One region of the Streptomyces sp. AM25 genome, then DNA from elsewhere that is predicted to be linked to it. Evidence: riboswitches for the same ligand, from Rfam matches in the RefSeq annotation. Region 1 holds a riboswitch; each other region holds the start of a gene.
The links. A riboswitch is a leader RNA that binds a small molecule or an ion and turns the genes downstream of it on or off. The one in region 1 is predicted to bind cobalamin.
Positions count from the first base shown of each region.

Region 2: it holds a riboswitch for cobalamin, as region 1 does, so the genes downstream of both, ACLHRZ_RS13700 (SCO2321 family membrane protein) here and nicT (Nickel transporter NicT) in region 1, are expected to answer to the same signal.
Region 3: it holds a riboswitch for cobalamin, as region 1 does, so the genes downstream of both, nicT (Nickel transporter NicT) here and nicT (Nickel transporter NicT) in region 1, are expected to answer to the same signal.

Region 1 covers NZ_JBKIWN010000003.1:221,528-224,536, reverse strand. The annotation lists gene nicT (Nickel transporter NicT) at 1-998, opposite strand, end outside; cobalamin riboswitch at 1,030-1,249, opposite strand; gene ACLHRZ_RS04990 (APC family permease) at 1,407-2,906, shown strand; gene ACLHRZ_RS04985 (YIP1 family protein) at 2,995-3,009, shown strand, end outside.
Region 2 covers NZ_JBKIWN010000009.1:217,748-220,756, reverse strand. The annotation lists gene ACLHRZ_RS13705 (aldehyde dehydrogenase) at 1-1,288, opposite strand, end outside; cobalamin riboswitch at 1,406-1,552, shown strand; gene ACLHRZ_RS13700 (SCO2321 family membrane protein) at 1,679-2,929, shown strand; gene ACLHRZ_RS13695 (SCO2322 family protein) at 2,929-3,009, shown strand, end outside.
Region 3 covers NZ_JBKIWN010000005.1:194,255-197,263, forward strand. The annotation lists gene mmsB (3-hydroxyisobutyrate dehydrogenase) at 1-453, shown strand, start outside; gene ACLHRZ_RS08375 (enoyl-CoA hydratase) at 450-1,244, shown strand; gene ACLHRZ_RS08380 (ArsR/SmtB family transcription factor) at 1,231-1,593, opposite strand; cobalamin riboswitch at 1,674-1,850, shown strand; gene nicT (Nickel transporter NicT) at 1,883-3,009, shown strand, end outside.

The DNA.
Region 1 (3,009 bases):
ACGTTGTCGAGGTCGAGACCCGAGATCCAGCCCGTGACCGCGTCGTTCAGGTCGAGCTTCTCGTGCAGGACGCCGACGAGTTCGATGGTGCCGATGAGGAAGGCGACGGCGATCGACAGTCCGGTGATGGTGAGGTTGTAGTAGACCTTGCGGACGGGGTTGGAGAACGCCCACTGGTAGGCGAAGTTCATGAACGTGCCGTCGAGCGTGTCGAACAGGCTCATGCCGGCCGCGAACAGCAGCGGCAGGCACACGATGGCGTACCAGGGCAGGCCGGCGGCGGCGCCGCTGCCCGCCATCACCATCAGGGTGACCTCGGTGGCGGTGTCGAAGCCGAGGCCGAAGAGGAAGCCCAGCGGGTACATCTGGCCGGGGCGGGTGATGGAGCGCGTGAAGCGGCCGAGGATGCGGTTCATGAAGCCGCGCGAGTCCAGTTGCTGTTCCAGCTCGGCCTCGTCGTAGCGGCCCTCGCGCATGGCGCGGAAGATGCGCAGGATGCCTGCGAGGGCGACGAGGTTGAGGGCGGCGATGAGGTAGAGGAAGCCGCCGGAGACGGTGGTGCCGACGACACCGAGCGTCTGGTGGGTGGTGGAGTTCTCGTTCATCAGCGTCCCGGCCAGGTGCGTGCCCCCGGCGACCAGGGCGGCCATGATGACGACCACGCTGGAGTGGCCGAGCGCGAACCAGAACCCGACCGAGACCGGACGCTTGCCGTCCGCCATCAGCTTGCGGGTGGTGTTGTCGATGGCGGCGATGTGGTCCGCGTCGAACGCGTGCCGCATGCCGAGGGTGTAGGCGGTGATGCCGAGCCCGACGCCGTAGACCTTGGAACCCACGGTGTAGTGGTTGGGGACGACGAGCAGGAGGAGCACGCCGAAGGCTATGACGTGCAGTGCGGCTAGGACGGCCAGCAGGCCGGCGGTGCGCACGGTGTCCTGGCGGCGCCATTGGAAGGACGGCGGTGTACTGCGGGGGGTCTCTGTGGTGGGCAGAGTCATCTGCGGGTCACGCTCCAGCACCTCGTGGATCAGTTCGTGAGATGCCGTGGCCGGTCTCCTGGCTTACGGGTCCGTACGCGCCCGCCCCTGCCTTCCCGGCCGCCGGATGCGGCCAGTGGCACCGCGCGCCCCGCAAGGGACGTACGGAAAAGGGCGGAAGCTCCCCGATCACAGTGGCGAGGGCCGCTCCGGAATGGGGCCACAAAGGCCCGCCACCGGTCTTCCCGAACACCACGGCCGGGCCACCCTAACGCCCTGACCTCAGGCGGAGGCAAAGATGTGGCAATTGCCATGCCCATGCAGCGGAACGGGTACCGACACTTCTGTGCCGGGGTCCGCATGTGATGGACGGTCACGCAGGCCGGTGCTACGAGTGCAGCAGTGGGCGACGAGAGAGGGCTGACCGCCATGGCAGCAGAAGACAGAGACCGCAAACCCGGCGTACCGGAGCCCGGCTTCGAGCGCCGCATCGGGCTGTTCCAGGCGACGGCCATCAACATGAGCCAGATGTGCGGGATAGGGCCCTTCGTCACCATTCCGCTCATGGTCACGGCCTTCGGCGGCCCGCAGGCCGTCATCGGCTTCGTCGCGGGCGCCGTGCTGGCCCTCGCCGACGGGCTGATCTGGGCCGAGCTGGGGGCCTCCCTGCCGGGCGCGGGCGGCAGTTACGTGTATCTGCGGCAGGCCTACCAGTACCGCACCGGCAAGCTGATGCCGTTCCTGTTCGTCTGGACGGCGATGCTCTTCATCCCGCTCGCGATGGCCACGGGCGTCATCGGCTTCGTGCAGTACCTCGGTTACCTGTGGCCCGGGATGACGCAGACCCAAGGGGACGTCACCGGGCTGGTGTTCCTCGCGGTGGTCGTCGCGCTGCTGTGGCGGCGGGTGGAGAACATCGCGCGGATCACCGCCGTGCTGTGGGGGGTGATGCTCGCCTCCATCATCCTCGTCATCATCGCGGCCTTCACCCACTTCAGCCCCCACCTCGCCTTCACCTACCCCGCCCACGCCTTCGCCGTGACGACCAACCACTTCTGGCTGGGCTTCGCCGCGGGCCTGACGATCGGCATCTACGACTACGGCGGCTACAACACGGCCGCGTACATGGGCGCCGAGATCAAGAACCCCGGGCGCACCCTGCCGCGTGCCATCGTCTGGTCCATCTTCGGCATCATGGCGGTCTATCTGCTGCTGCAGATCGGCACCCTCGGGGTCGTCGACTGGCACGAGATGCTGGACCCGAACTCCACGGCCGGCTCCTCCGTGGCCTCGGCGGTGCTGGAGCGGACGTGGGGCAGGCGCGCCGCGGACGTCGTCACCGTGCTGATCCTCGTCACCGCCTTCGCCTCGGTCTTCACGGGGCTGCTGGGCGGCTCCCGGGTGCCCTACGACGCCGCGCGGGAGAAGGTCTTCTTCCGCCCCTTCGGCACCCTGCACCCGCGGCACCGCTTCCCGGTGCTGCCGCTGGTGACGATGGGGGTCATCGGCGCGATCGGCTTCCTGATCGGGCGTCACACCGACCTCAACACGCTGATCCAGCTGCTGACCACCGTCATGGTGATCGTCCAGGCACTGTCCCAGGTGCTGGCCGCCACCGTGCTGCGGCACCGCCAGCCGGGCCTGCGGCGGCCGTACCGGATGTGGCTCTACCCGCTGCCCAGCGTGGTCGCGGCGGCGGGCTGGATCGTCATCTACGGCTACGCGGACCGCAGTTCCCCGGGGCGGCACCCCATCGAGTGGTCGCTGGTGTGGGTCGCGGCGGGCTGCGTGGCGTTCGTGCTGTGGTCGGCGTACGAGAAGGTGTGGCCGTTCGGGCCGCGGGAGATCAGCGAGGAGTACCTCCACCCCGTCGCCGCGAGCGGCGAACCCGAGGACGACCCCGGCAGCACCGAACCCGCGTCCGCCTGACGGCGGCCGGCCCCGCGGCCGCCCGCCTTGATCACCTTTGTCCGGCCCGACAGCGGCTTCGTGGCCGAACGGTGATAAAACGGCACCCATGCCCGTGACCTCC
Region 2 (3,009 bases), on a different contig from region 1:
CCACCTCGATGCCCCGCTCCACGTCCGTCGTCCATACGCTGCCGGACAGGCCGTAGTCCGAGTCGTCGGCGATGGCGACGGCCTCGGCCTCGTCCTCGTAGGGCAGCAGGCAGACGACCGGGCCGAAGATCTCCTCGCGGGCGATGCGCATCGCGTTGTCGACGTCGCCGAAGAGCGTCGGCTCGACGTACCAGCCCTTCTCCCGGCCGGCCGGACGGCCGCCGCCCGCAAGGACCTTGGCGCCCTCCTGCCGGCCGACGGCGATGTAGTCCAGCGAGCGGTCCCGCTGCCGCCGGGTCACCAGCGGGCCGACCGCGGTCGCCGGGTCGAGGGGGTCGCCGACCGGCAGGGCGGAGGCGGCAGCGGCCAGGCGTTCGGCGAGTTCGGCGTAGTGGAGGCGCGGGGCGAGGATGCGCGTCTGGGCCACGCAGGCCTGGCCGTTGTTCATCCAGGCGCTGGGCACGATGCCAGCGACGGCCGCGTCCAGGTCGGCGTCCGGCAGGACGATGGCGGCGGACTTGCCGCCCAGTTCGAGCGTGACGCGGGTCAGGTTGCGCGCGGCGACCTCCATGACCCGCTTGCCCGCCGCGACCGACCCGGTGAAGGCCACCTTGTCGACGCCGGGGTGCCCGACGAGGTACTCGCCGGTCTCCCGCCCGGCGGGGAGGACCGACAGCACGCCCTCCGGCAGCCCGGCCTCGGCGGCGATCTCCGCGAGGAGGTACGCGTCCAGCGGGGTCTCGGGCGACGGCTTGAGGATCACCGAGCAGCCGGCCAGCAGGGCGGGCGCCAGCTTCGTGGCCGCGGTGAACTGCGGCACGTTCCAGGGCACCACGGCCGCCACGACGCCGACCGGCTCGCGCCGCACGAGCAGCGGGCCGAGCGCGCCGGGCCGGCGCTCCTCGTAGGGGAAGCCGCGGGCGACGGAGACGGCGCAGTCCCAGACCATCACCGCGCCGAGCGCCTGCGCGAGGACGCCCCAGGAGTAGGGGGAGCCGTTCTGCGCGGAGATGACGCGGGCGAACTCCTCGTGCCGGGCGGCGATCGCGTCCTTGATACGGGTGACGACGGCGATCCGCTCGTCCGGCGGCAGGCCCGCCCAGACCCCGGAGTCGAAGGCGGTGCGGGCCGCGGCCACGGCCCGGTCCACGTCCGCGGGCGCGGCGTGCGGCACGCGCCCGATAACCTCCTCGGTGTGCGGCGAGACGACGTCGAGCACGGCGTCCGTCGCCGGGGCGGCCATGGTGCCGCCGATGAAGAGCTGTCCGTGCTCGACGATTCCGGTCATCTGTGAGCCCCTTCACGTCCGATGCATCTGACGTTCCATCAGATGGGGATAGCAGCTCCCCGTGGCACGGGCAATGGACGGGCCACGTGTGTGCGGTACGTAACCGCCCCGCCACGCATGCGAGCGTCCGGTTAAGGTGTCCGGGACAACTTCATCCCACCTCGGAACGGGGGAAGCCGGTGCGAATCCGGCGCTGACCCGCAACCGTGAGCAGGGCCCGGACCCTGCGAGCCGGAGCACCCGTACCGAGGCGGAACAGGCTCACCCGTCGAGGTATGCGGGGCCGGGCCGGTGCCCCGCGCTCCGCCGCGGCGGCCGCCGCGCGGCTGCGTACGTCCTCCCGAACAGACGGGTACAGACACGTACAGACACCGAGAGGCACCGACCCCCATGGCCCCCTCCTTCGCCGTCCACGCGCGCCGCGGCGCCACGGCCCTGGCCACCGCCGCCGTGCTGGGCGCCGCCGCAGCGCCCGCGGCCTTCGCCGACGGCTCCCCGTCCCCGGCGGCCCCGGGGCTGTACGGCGCCAAGGACCCCAAGTTCGACGGTGTCTTCCGGCAGTCGCTCGCCTTCGTCGCCCAGCACGCGACGGGCGTCTCCCCGGCCCCCGCGGCCGTGGACTGGCTGGCGGGCCAGCAGTGCTCCGACGGCGGCTTCGCCGGCTTCCGGGCCGACACCGGCAAGGCCTGCGACCCCAAGGCCGGCGAGTTCACGGACGCGACCTCCGCCGCCGTGCAGGGCCTGACCGCCGTGGGCGGCCGGGACGCGGCCGTGCAGAAGGGCCTCGGCTGGCTCAAGGAGCACCAGAACGAGGACGGCGGCTGGGGCATGACCCCCGGCGCCGCCAGCGATGCCAACTCCACCTCCATCGCGGTCGGCGCCTTCGCCGCCGCCGGCCAGGACCCGGCGAAGGCCGCGGCCAAGGGCGGCAGGAGCCCGTACGACGCGCTGCTGTCGTTCCAGCTCGGCTGCGACAAGAAGGAGGACGAGCGCGGCGCGTTCGCCTACATGCCGCAGAAGGGCGAGCTGCAGGCCAACGACCTCGCCTCGACCGCCGCCGCCCTGGCCGCCCTCGGCAAGGGCTTCGGGGCCGGTGCGCCGGAGAAGGGCGACAAGCCCGCCAAGCCGCTGGACTGCGCGGGCGACGACAGCGCGAAGCCCAAGGACGCGGCCGCGGCGGCCGACGCCGTCGCCGGGTACCTGGCCAAGAAGCTGGACGCGAACGGCGGGCAGCTGAAGTCCTCGATGCCGGGCGCCCCGGAGGGCCCCGACTTCGGCGCCACCGCCGACGCCGTCATCGCCCTCGCCGCGGGCGGGCACCGCGAGGCGGCCGGCAAGCCGCTGACGTGGCTGCAGTCCAAGGACAGCAAGACCGCCGAGTGGGCCGCGGGCGACCCGGGCCGGCTCGCCAAGCTGATCCTCGCCGCACACACCGCGGGCGCCGACCCGCGCTCCTTCGGCGGCACGGACCTGGTGCAGCAGCTGGGCGCCACGGGCCCGAAGGCGGAGCAGCCGGCGGCGAAGGAGGAGAAGAAGGACGGCGGCAGCGACTCGAACCGCTGGTGGATCCTCGGCGCCGCCTTCATCGCCAGCGTCGGTGTCGGCATCCTCCTCAGCGGCCGCATGAAGAAGAAGCAGTAATGCGCAAGGTGTGTGCGCTGCTGGCCGCCGGGATGCTCGCCGTGCTCGGCGCGGCGCCCGCGCAGGCGGCCGGCTACCGC
Region 3 (3,009 bases), on a different contig from region 1:
TACTGCGGGGCCGCCGGCGCGGGCCAGGCGGCCAAGATCTGCAACAACATGATCCTCGGTGTCTCGATGATCGCCGTCAGCGAGGCCTTCGTCCTCGGCGAGAGCCTCGGCCTGACCCACCAAGCCCTCTTCGACGTCGCCTCCACCGCCTCCGGCCAGTGCTGGGCCCTGACCGCCAACTGCCCCGTACCGGGCCCGGTCCCGGGCAGCCCGGCCGACCGCGACTACGCACCGGGCTTCGCCGCGCCCCTGATGGCCAAGGACCTCGGGCTCGCGGCAGACGCCGCCCGTGCGGGTGCGGTCGATGCCCAACTGGGCCTGCGCGCCGCGCAGATGTATGCCGAGTTCGCGGAGGGAGACGGAACCGGACAGGACTTCTCCGGCATCGTCCGGGCCATCCGCCGACGCTCCGCACCGCCCACCCACGAGTACGAGAACGGAACACCGGCATGAGCGACGACACCCCCGGCCACACGTACGAGACCATCCTCGTCGAGCGCAAGGGCCGCACCGCGCTCCTCACCCTCAACCGGCCCAAGGCCCTCAACGCGCTCAACCTTCAGGTCATGACCGAGGTCGTCGCGGCGGCGGAGGCGCTCGATCGCGACCCCGAGGTCGGCTGCATCGTCGTCACCGGCTCGGCGAAGGCCTTCGCCGCCGGGGCGGACATCAAGGAGATGCGGCCGCAGAGCTACATGGACATGTACCTCAGCGACTGGTTCACCGCCTGGGACCGGCTGGCCCAGGTCCGCACCCCCACGATCGCGGCCGTCTCCGGCTACGCGCTGGGCGGCGGCTGCGAACTCGCCATGCTCTGCGACATCCTCCTCGCCTCCGACACCGCCGTCTTCGGCCAGCCCGAGATCAAACTCGGCGTCATCCCCGGCATCGGCGGCTCCCAGCGACTGACCCGCGCCGTGGGCAAGGCCAAGGCCATGGAGCTGTGCCTGACGGGCCGCACCATGGATGCCGAGGAGGCGGAACGGGCGGGCCTGGTGTCCCGGATCGTCCCGGCCGACGACCTGCTCGCCGAGGCCCTGGCGGTCGCCGAGACCGTGGCGGGTATGTCCGCACCGGTCGCCATGATGGCCAAGGAGGCCGTCAACCGCGCCTTCGAGACCACCCTCACGGAAGGCGTGCGCTTCGAACGCCGCCTGTTCCACGCGGTGTTCGCCACAGCGGACCAGAAGGAGGGCATGACGGCCTTCGTGGAGAAACGCTCACCGGGCTTCACCCATCGCTGAACGTGGAGAGACGGCCGAGGAGTCCGGCGATCTCCTGATCGCAGAGACGGTAACGGACGATGCGGCCGTCCTTCTCGGCCACCACGGCACCGGCGGCACGCAGCAGACGCAGCGACTGGGACACGGCGGTGTCCCTGATGCCGGTGGCGAGGGCGAGGTCGGAGACGGCGATGGGCCCGGCCCGGTGCACGGCGAGCAGCAGGGCCAGCCGCCCGGGGTCAGAGAGCAGGGCGAACCGCTCCGACCAGGCGCGGACCCGTGCGAGGTCGCCGATGCCCTCGATGGCGTCGCAGACCGTGTGCTCGTCGATCGCGCTCCGGTGCGCACGCTCCGCGGGGATCAGATGCATGATCTCAGCCTTGCCCATTGCTGGGCAGAAAATCGATACCTGCATACCTTCGCAGTCTTGCAGGCGATGGTTCTCGGCCAATACCGTTTTTGCGCCGTGGTGTTCGGGAAGACCGGTGCGATGCCGGAGCGGCCCTCGCCACTGTGATCGGGAAGCCGGCGCACCAGCGGAAGGCCACGGGGCACCTCGCCCTGGAAGGCCGGTGCGGCAGCGTTCGACCCGTCAGCCAGGAGACCGGCCACGGCACCGCTCGACGACCATCCACGAGGTGCTGGAGAGGCTGCCCGAGATGACTCCGCCCCACAACCCTCCCCCGACCGCTGCCGAGGCCGTGGCCCTCCCCGCCACCCCGGTCCTCCGATGGGAACGCAAGGACTGGATACGCACCGGCGGCCTGATGGCCGTGATCGCCGCCCTCCACGTCGTCGCCTTCGGAATCCTGGTGGCCATGGTCGCCCCGCACCACTACACCGTCGGCAAGCAGGTGTTCGGCCTCGGCCTCGGCGTGACCGCCTACACCCTGGGCATGCGGCACGCCTTCGACGCCGACCACATCGCCGCCATCGACAACACCACCCGCAAGCTGATGGCCGACGGCAAACGTCCGATATCGGTGGGCTTCTGGTTCGCCCTCGGCCACTCCACCATCATCGTCGTCCTCGCCGCCCTCATCTCCGTCGGGGCCAAGGTCGCCGGCACGCTCACCAACGACAACTCCAGTGCCCACCAGACCCTCGGCGTGGTCAGCACCACGGTCTCCGGCGGTTTCCTCTACCTCATCGCCGCGCTCAACCTGATCTCCCTGGCAGGCATCCACCGCGTCTTCAAGGCCATGCGCGCCGGGCAGTTCGACGAATCCGAGCTGGAGAAGCACCTCGGCAACCGCGGGTTCCTCAACCGCATCCTCGGCCGCCTCACGCGCTCCATCACCCGTCCCGGCCAGATGTACCCGGTGGGCCTGCTGTTCGGCATCGGCTTCGACACAGCCACCGAAGTCACCCTGATGGTGATGGCGGGCAGCGGCGCCGCAGCCGGGCTGCCCTGGTACGCGATCCTGTGCCTGCCGCTGCTGTTCGCCGCCGGCATGAGCCTCTTCGACACCCTCGACGGCACGTTCATGAACTTCGCCTACCACTGGGCATTCTCCAACCCCGTCCGCAAGGTCTACTACAACCTCACCATCACCGGACTGTCGATCGCCGTCGCCTTCCTCATCGGCACCATCGAACTCATCGGCGTCCTGCACGACCAGCTCGCGCTCAACGACCCGGTCACCGACTGGATCTCCGGCATCGACCTCAACAACGTCGGCTTCATCATCGTCGGACTCTTCGTCGCAGTATGGGCCTGCGCCCTGGGCTACTGGCGCCTGGCCAGGGTCGAACGCCGCTGGCAACACCGACCGCCGACAGCACC